DNA from 2 places in the Arthrobacter ramosus genome. Region 2 is predicted to be linked to the other one. Evidence: riboswitches for the same ligand, from Rfam matches in the RefSeq annotation. Region 2 holds a riboswitch; the other holds the start of a gene.

Region 1 (4,207 bases), 490 kb from region 2:
ACGGCGTAAAGCTCGGCTTCTCCCCGGCCGCGGGGCTCGATGGAGGCCTGCAGGATCTGCAACCTCCGTTCCGATCGGGCGGTCAGGAGCCGTTCCACGATTCCCTGGCCGCCGAGCGAAATCCGCGGCCCATCGTCGCGCCGGGTCAGATGGGTCTCCGGCGCGGCAAAAAGGTCCCCGATGGACACCGAAAGAACTTGGCAAAGCGTCACAAGGGAAGCGACCGACGGCGATGTCAGGTCACGCTCCACACGGCTCAGGAACCCTTTGGTCAGGCCGGTGGCGTCGGCAACCTGCTCGATGGTGAGCCGCTGCGATTGGCGTGCGGCACGGATTCTGGAACCGATGGCAACGGGGACGTTGCTCGGTTCAACGGGGAGAGCCTTCATTCACGAACCTTTCAGGCCGTTTATGCGGCCCTGTCATTGCAGCAATAGTAGCCGGATCGCCCGCGTGGCCGGGCCTTTGGCTAGCTAGAAGTCCGCCGATGAGTCCGCTCCGCAAAGCAGCGCCTTGACTGTTACTCGCATCACTACGTATCCTCATAGGCAACAAGTGTTGTTTGTGAGGCATACATCACAGACTACTCTCCCCAATCACCCGCGCAGAGACCTTCCGCGACCCGCAACGAAACCCAGCGGACGGGCGTCGGAATCCCCAGGAACTCTGCGCATCACTTTCAGGAGCCAACCGTGGACTCTTCGTTCATCAATATTGCGATCGTGGTGGTGTATTTGCTCGCCATGCTGGCCTTCGGCTGGTGGGGCAAGTCGCGCACCAAGAACAACAGCGACTTCCTGGTGGCAGGGCGCCGCCTCGGTCCGATGCTCTACACCGGCACCATGGCCGCCGTCGTCCTCGGCGGCGCATCGACGGTTGGCGGCGTCGGCCTCGGCTACAAGTTCGGCATATCCGGCATGTGGCTGGTAGTCGCCATCGGTTCGGGCGTCCTCCTCCTGAGCCTGCTTTTCGCCGGCACCATCCAGCGGTTGAAGATCTACACGGTCTCCCAGATGCTGAGCCTGCGTTACGGCCAGCGCGCCACGCAGACCTCCGGCATCGTCATGCTGGCCTACACCCTTATGTTGTGCGCCACGTCCACGGGCGCCTACGCCACCATCTTCGTCGTCCTCTTCGGCTGGGAGCGCTGGCTCGCCATCGCCGTCGGCGGCGCCATCGTCCTGGTCTACTCCACCATCGGCGGCATGTGGTCCATCACCCTCGCCGACCAGGTGCAGTTCATCATCAAGACGGTGGGCATCTTCTTTCTCATGCTCCCGTTCGTCCTTAACGCGGCAGGCGGCTTCGACGGCATCCGTGCCCGTGTTGACGCCAGCTTCTTCCAGTTGGACGGCATCGGAGCCCAGACGATCATCACGTACTTCGTGGTCTACACCCTGGGCTTGCTGATCGGCCAGGACATCTGGCAGCGCGTCTTCACTGCCAAGACCCCCAAGGTGGCCCGTTGGGGCGGCGCCACTGCCGGTGTCTACTGCGTCCTGTACGGCGTCGCCGGCGCTTTGATCGGCCTTGCCGCCCGCGTTGCCCTGCCCAACATCGACGTCAAGGCCCTTGGCAAGGACGTTGTCTACGCCGAGGTAGCCACCCACATCCTGCCGATCGGCATCGGCGGCCTCGTCATGGCGGCGGCAGTCGCGGCCATGATGTCCACCGCTTCCGGAGCCCTCATCGCCGCAGCCACCGTTGCCCGCGCCGACGTGGTCCCGTTCGTGGCCAGCTGGTTCGGCAAGACGATCAACACCGACGACACCGAAAACCCCGAGCACGACGTCAAGGCCAACCGGTACTGGGTCCTTGGCCTGGGCATCGTGGCCGTGTTGATCTCCATGGCGGCGCAAGACGTCGTCGTGGCCCTGACCATCGCCTACGACATCCTGGTGGGCGGCCTGCTGGTTGCTATCCTCGGTGGCTTGGTCTGGAAGCGTGGCACCGGTATTGCCGCGGCTTGGTCCATGGCGGTCGGGTCCATACTGACGCTGGGCCTGCTGATCGCTTACGCCACGGGAATCATCCCCAGTGAAGACGGCGTCTACGCCAACGATCCCATCTACTGGGGCCTCGGCGCCTCGCTCCTGGTCTACGTTGTGGTCTCCCTCCTGACGCCGCCAACCGAGCCCGCCGTCCGCGAAGCATGGGACCGCCGCGTTGCCGGGGCGGCCGTGGAGGAACTCCCCTTGGAAGTCCACCCGGTGGCCAGCCACTAAGCTTCACAGAGTCAAGTACAACGGCGGCGCCGCACCTTCTCCTTGGGAGGGTGCGGCGCCGCTGCTGCATGTACAGTAGGAAGAGCTTCAAGAGATGTGGTGCAAAGCTCCGACTTGCCACACGCCAACCCCATGTTCACGGGTGGTTCGGATGAAGAAGCGGCCCGGCTCGGACCAGAGACAACCGAACGGGCAAGAGCAACTCCACAGGAGAAGGCCATGCCTTTCGAAAACGGCGCCACAGCCGACCGCACCACCCACTCCGGCACCCTCTTGTTGCCCCGCCCCCGGCGGGTGGACGAGTTCGTCCGGGTGATTCCCGGCGTCGACCTCTCCCAAGGCTCCATCACGTTCGTGGTGGACGGAAACCTGGAACGCTATTGGCATCATGAGCCCCGGCTCATCACCGAAGCGCTTTCAAAAGCAGTCCAGCCCGCGCGCTGGTTCCCCGCGACACGGAAACTCACCCTTACGGTGGCGGCAACCGGGCACCGGGCGGGCGTGCAGAGGCACTTCATCCTGAGCGCGTTCTAGCTACCAGGGTTTAGCACGTCGGGTTTAGCGAGCCGGGGCTATTCGATATCTTCGGACTCACGGTGTTCGTCGGCATCGAGCGGAACCACCCGTTCGTCATCGTCAAGAACCTCGGGCTGGTCCTCCCAGTCTTCCTCCACCGCCAGGTCCTCGCTGTAGTCATAGGCGGGATCGGCCTCGACCGTGGGACGGTCGGGGTGGCGGGCGTGGGTTTCGGTGCTGTCCATGGTGCAACCTCCGTTCGACGTGCCGCTGAGCCCATCGCACAGGCATATGAGGCAGCCGGTCATCACGCTACCCCGCCAATTCGTGGACCCTGTTCATCCATCCCAGCACTGCCCCCTGCGGCGGTCAAGGCCTCCCGCGAGTCTCCCGGTTTTTGAGGTGCACCTAAAATATCCAGTAAGGATTGCCAGCCGAAAAGCCGCGGAAATTGGCGATAAAGTGGAGCTGCAATGAGGCGATGAAGCCCGCCCCAGCAACCCAGGAGTCCCGGTGCAACCGCACACAAAACCCTCGCATTCAGGCAATCCCTCGGACTCGAGCAGTCCATCGCAAGACGCAGCAGCCACCAAGACTCCCCCGTCGTCGTCGGACATCAAGCGCTGGCGGCAGTACTTGGCGGACGAGCGGGCCGAGGCCGCCGTGTACCGCGAACTGGCGCAGCGCCGGGACGGCGAGGAACGCGAAATCCTTTTGGCCCTCGCTGAGGCTGAGGGCCGCCATGAGGCGCACTGGCTCAGGGTCCTCGGCGAACATGCCGGCATGCCGAAGGCGGCCTCGGTCCGGAGCCAAATGCTCGGCTTCCTGGCCCGGAACTTCGGATCAGTGTTCGTGTTGGCCCTCGCCCAACGGGCTGAAGGCCGCTCGCCTTACGCGAAGGATCCAGCAGCGACCCGCGCCATGGCGGCCGACGAACAGATCCACGAAGAAGTAGTCCGCGGCCTGGCGACGCGCGGCCGCAACAGGTTGTCCGGCACCTTCCGCGCGGCCGTATTCGGCGCCAACGATGGCCTGGTCAGCAACCTTTCCCTCGTGATGGGCATGGCGGCCACGGGCGTTCCCGCGGCCGTGGTCCTGTTCAGCGGTATCGCCGGCCTTTTGGCGGGCGCGCTGTCCATGGGTGCCGGCGAGTATGTCTCGGTCCGCTCGCAGCTCGAGCTCCTCAAGGCCACCCGACCCACCCAAGCCACGCTGACCGCAGCCCCGGCCCTGGACATCGAGCACAATGAGCTGGTCCTCGTGTATCTGGCCCGGGGCATGTCCCGGGAAGCCGCCGAACACCGCGCAGCAGAACGCATGGGCCTCTACAGCTGCGACTGCGATCCCAGCCTCTCGCTCCACCCCGAAGTGGAAGAAACCGTGAACGAGCACGAGGCCGTAGGCTCCGCCTGGGGCGCAGCGATCTCGAGCTTCTGCTTCTTCGCTTCGGGCGCCATCGTGCCTAT
Region 2 (4,207 bases):
GAAGGAAATCGTTCCGTCGGACCCGACCGGCGTGATCGCGAAATTCGGGACGATCTGCCCGGGAGCAAAATTCAGGTTCGAGGTCGCCGGCCGATTGGTTCCGCCTGCGTAGGCGGTGATGAAGCCATTCGACGTCGGGTTGGCCACCGTGATGTTCATTGCGACAGCGGAAACTCCGGTAGCTGGGAGGCCGCCGCGTCCGGCAACCTTGACACTTATGGTCTGTCCGGGGGCGACCGGCCCGTTGACACCACCGGTCCCGTCTCGTGTGTCAAGCTGCCTGCAAGGGGTCGTAGCCGCAAAACCGCCCAAAGGGTCCTGTGATGGAGAAAAGAGCGAAGCGCTGACGTAAAGCAGGCGGTTTGGCATGCAGTTCCCAGTCAACTGAACTATTCCGGCCGTTGAGCCGACCGTCAGCGTTGCCGAGACCTGCGCAGGGCTCCACGATGGATGCATGGAGAGGAGCATCGCGGCAGCTCCTGCCACATGGGGAGAGGCCATTGAGGTTCCATTCAGGACAGCCGTTGCGGTATTTGACGTCTGCCAATCTGAGGTGATCTGGACCCCTGGTGCGTACAGGTCGACGCAGGAACCGTAGTTGGAGAAGGAAGCCTGCCGGTCGAAGCTATCGCTCGCGGCCACCGTGAGGGCGGCAGGAACCCGGCTTGGGGACAGTGTGCACGCATCCGTGCTGGAGTTGCCAGCCGCCAGGGTCACGGTAATGCCGCTATTGATCGCGCCCTGAACAGCGTCGTCCAGGCTCTGGTTCGCAGATCCGGAGAGGCTGAGGTTGGCGACGGCGGGTTCGCCGGGCTGGTGCTGCTGAACTATCCAGTCGAGGCCGGCTATGACGTCGGAGGAGTATCCCGTACCGTCACAACCAAGGACCCGCACCGGCACAATGGTTGCCGACTTGGCCATGCCATAGGTGCTGCCGGCCGCGATCCCTGCTACGTGCGTCCCGTGGCCGGCGTCGGGCATTGCCGGGTCGGTGCAGGGAGCATTGGCAGGCTGCCCCGAGAAGGCACTCCACCCCGCGGTTACCCGGCCGCCGAAGTCCGTATGGGTGCCAAGCACCCCGTTGTCCACCACGTAGATCGGAACCCCGGCGCCGCTCGAAGGGGGTGTGTAGCTCCCGGACAGGGGGAGGGCCCTTTGATCGGTCCGGTCAAGGTTCCAAGGTGCTGGTGCCTGGGTGTCGGAAATCCGCACCGGCATATCCCGGTCCACGGACACAACGTGGCTCGACTTCGCCAACGCAGCGGCCTTGGCGGGCGTCGCCGTGACGACTGCGGCCTTCACGGCATGCGTGAACGTCTTGTCCACCGCGACTCCTTGCGAGCGCAACTCCGCGGTCTTGCCGGCAACGTCCGTGCCGTCGGCGTAGTGGACCACGTACCGGTCTTCGCCAGCTGCCGGAGTGGTGTCGGCATGCGCCGGCAGCGGCACTCCCACAGTGAAACCTGATACCAGCATGAACAGGGCTATCGGAACGACGCCGAATGGCTTTTTCACGAGCTTCAATCTTCCTGTGACGCAGGGCCGCGGCCGCAAGAACGGGCGCACAAGGCGGATGCAATGAAAACGCAAACTGCTGCGCCCAATTGTATCTCCAGTCACACAGGCATCACCCGTCTCTTCAATTTTCGACGCCCGCAGGCCCTGCTTCGTGAACAAAACGCGGCCGAGTGTCACAAAGATGTCATAATCTTCGTCAGAAGGGGTCCGGTTTTCCTAGACTCTTCCTATAGGTCATGAGTGCCAGTGACAGCCCCGGCTTGCTGGCCGGCAACCCTCCATTCGCGGCGGGGTGCCCCGGGTGAAGACCTGGCCCTTCGCTGTATTGGCGGCGGGCAAGCGCGATGTGAGGTGCCAACGAATGACAATTGCTGCAACAGCCATACCCCTTTCCGGTACCCCGGACGGAACCCTCAAGTATGTTTCCGTGGGCGGACTCGAGCTGGAGGCCGGGGGTTTCCTGCCGGAGGTCGTCCTCGCGTACGAGACGTGGGGGCGGCTCAACGCAGACGCCTCCAACGCTGTCCTGGTGGAACACGCCCTGACCGGCAGCACCCATGTGGCCCGTGGCGAGAGCGATGAAGAAGGCTGGTGGGAGCAACTCGTTGGTCCCGGCGCCACCATCGACACGGACCGCTACTTCGTGGTCTCCGTCAACATCGTGGGAGGCTGCTACGGCAGCACCGGGCCGTCGTCGTGCGCTCCTGACGGCAGACCGTGGGGTTCCCGCTTCCCGCTCGTGACCCTGCGGGACAGCACCGTCGCCGAAGCCCGGCTGGCCGACGCTTTGGGGATCCGCAGCTGGCACACCGTCGTGGGCGGGTCCATGGGTGGTGCCCGTGCACTCGAATGGGCCGTCAGCTATCCGGACCGCGTCAAACGATGCGCCGTGATTTCGATCGGGGCGTACAGCACTGCCGAGCAGATCGCGTTTGCGCAGGCCCAGACGCTCGCCATCCGGCAGGACGCCGACTTCAACAGCGGGGACTACTATGGCCAGGCCGCGCCCGAGGCGGGGTTGGCCCTGGCCCGGCGGATCGCCCACATCACCTATCGTTCGGCGGATGAACTGGACTTCCGCTTCGGCCGGAACGCCCAGGGCGGCGAGACACCCCTTCAGGCTGCCGCGTTGGGGGACCGGGGCCGCTACCAGGTGGAGAGCTACCTCGACCACCAGGGAAGCAAACTGGTCCAGCGCTTCGACGCCAACAGCTACATCGCCATCACCGAGGCCCTCATGAGCCACGACATCACCCGCGGCCGGGGCTCCCTGGAGGATGCGCTGTCCGTGGCAACAGCGAAGTTCTTCGTTGCCTCAGTGGACTCGGACCGCCTCTACTTCCCGGAACAATCCCACGAGCTGGCCAGGGCCTTGCCGGGAGAGGTCCCGGTTCACGTAATCGAGGCGCCGATCGGGCACGACGGGTTCCTCACCGAGATCGGACAGCTCGGTCCCCAGCTGCGAGAGGCCTTCTTCGGCTGAATCAGCCGTTCATGATCTCCTGGCGGAGCTTCATGTAGTCCTCCATGGCGATTTTCCCGTCGCTGTACTCCTGGTCCAGTTCGGCCAGTTTCCGTGCCCGGTAGCCTTGGGGAGCACTGTTCGGCTGGGGCGCGCTGTTCGGCTGGGGCGCGCTGTTCGGCTGGGGAGCGGCCGACGACGGCGGAGCGGCCTGCGGTGCGCGCCTCGCCACCGGAGGTTGCGGCTCAGCCGGGATGATTACCGGGGGTTGCTCCGGGTATCCGACGGGATAATTCTGTGGCGGATAGGGCTGCCCGGGGTAATTCTGCGGAAGGAAGTCTCGGAGCCTGCGCTGGCGCGATCGGTTGTACATGCGGATCCCCATGGGAATCAGCCAGGAGCAGACGATGATCCAGAAGATCAAGTTGTTCACGGTGGAGGCCTCCTAGGTCTTTCACCAGCTTAGCCCCGCTCCCTGTGACCCACCCCGTGGTTTCCGGTCAGCTCCGGGGAAGGATGGTCTCGGCAGGACCGAAGACGGGCCCCGGCGTCGGGCGTTTCGGCAGGATTCCGTCGCCGGAGGACTGGTGCCGGATCCGGCGGATGACCCACGGGACAAAATACTCCCGTGCCCATACGAGGTCGCCCGAGCGGGCTTCGCGCCAACTGCGCTGGGGGAGCGGTTTGGGGAACAGCGGTTCGAGGTTGTGCGGCACATTGAGGGAATCGAGGACCATTGCTGCGATGGTGTGATGGCCGAGCGGCGAGAAATGCAGGCGGTCTTCGTCCCACATCTGGGAGTTGGAGAGTTGCCGCAGGGACCACATATCAGCGATCACCGCATCGTGGCGGGTGGCCACTGTGCGGAGGTTTTCGTTGTAGATGGCCACCTTGCCGCGGATCCGGCCGAGTACTGATGACACGGTGTCCGGACCGTTGAAGAGAACCACGGTGGCGCCGTCGGAACTCAGGGTCTGCACGGCGGCATCGAGTTTCTCGGCCAAGGAGTCGGGATCGCCGCCGGGACGGATGAGGTCGTTGCCGCCTGCGGAGATGCTCACAAGGTCCGGCTTGAGGTCCATGCACGGGCCAAGTTGTTCGTCGAGGATCTGCTGTAGCAGCCGCCCGCGGATGGCAAGGTTGGCGTAAGCGAAATCCCGGTGCCCCCGGCTCAGTTCCTCGGCTACGCGGTCGGCCCAGCCGCGATGTCCCCCGGGGTTGTCGGGC

What was found. Region 2 has a riboswitch for S-adenosylmethionine ahead of metX (homoserine O-acetyltransferase MetX). Riboswitches for the same ligand answer to the same signal wherever they lie in the genome.
Region 1: it holds a riboswitch for S-adenosylmethionine, as region 2 does, so the genes downstream of both, ABD742_RS17740 (hypothetical protein) here and metX (homoserine O-acetyltransferase MetX) in region 2, are expected to answer to the same signal.

What each region holds. Positions count from the first base shown of each region.
Region 1 is NZ_BAAAWN010000001.1:3,847,297-3,851,503, forward strand. It holds gene ABD742_RS17730 (helix-turn-helix domain-containing protein) at 1-389, opposite strand, end outside; gene ABD742_RS17735 (sodium:solute symporter family protein) at 693-2,225, shown strand; SAM riboswitch class IV at 2,311-2,430, shown strand; gene ABD742_RS17740 (hypothetical protein) at 2,445-2,759, shown strand; gene ABD742_RS17745 (hypothetical protein) at 2,798-2,986, opposite strand; gene ABD742_RS17750 (VIT1/CCC1 transporter family protein) at 3,255-4,207, shown strand, end outside.
Region 2 is NZ_BAAAWN010000001.1:3,357,719-3,361,925, reverse strand. It holds gene ABD742_RS15585 (S8 family peptidase) at 1-1,515, opposite strand, end outside; SAM riboswitch class IV at 1,751-1,866, shown strand; gene metX (homoserine O-acetyltransferase MetX) at 1,880-3,001, shown strand; gene ABD742_RS15575 (hypothetical protein) at 3,003-3,413, opposite strand; gene ABD742_RS15570 (SGNH/GDSL hydrolase family protein) at 3,481-4,207, opposite strand, start outside.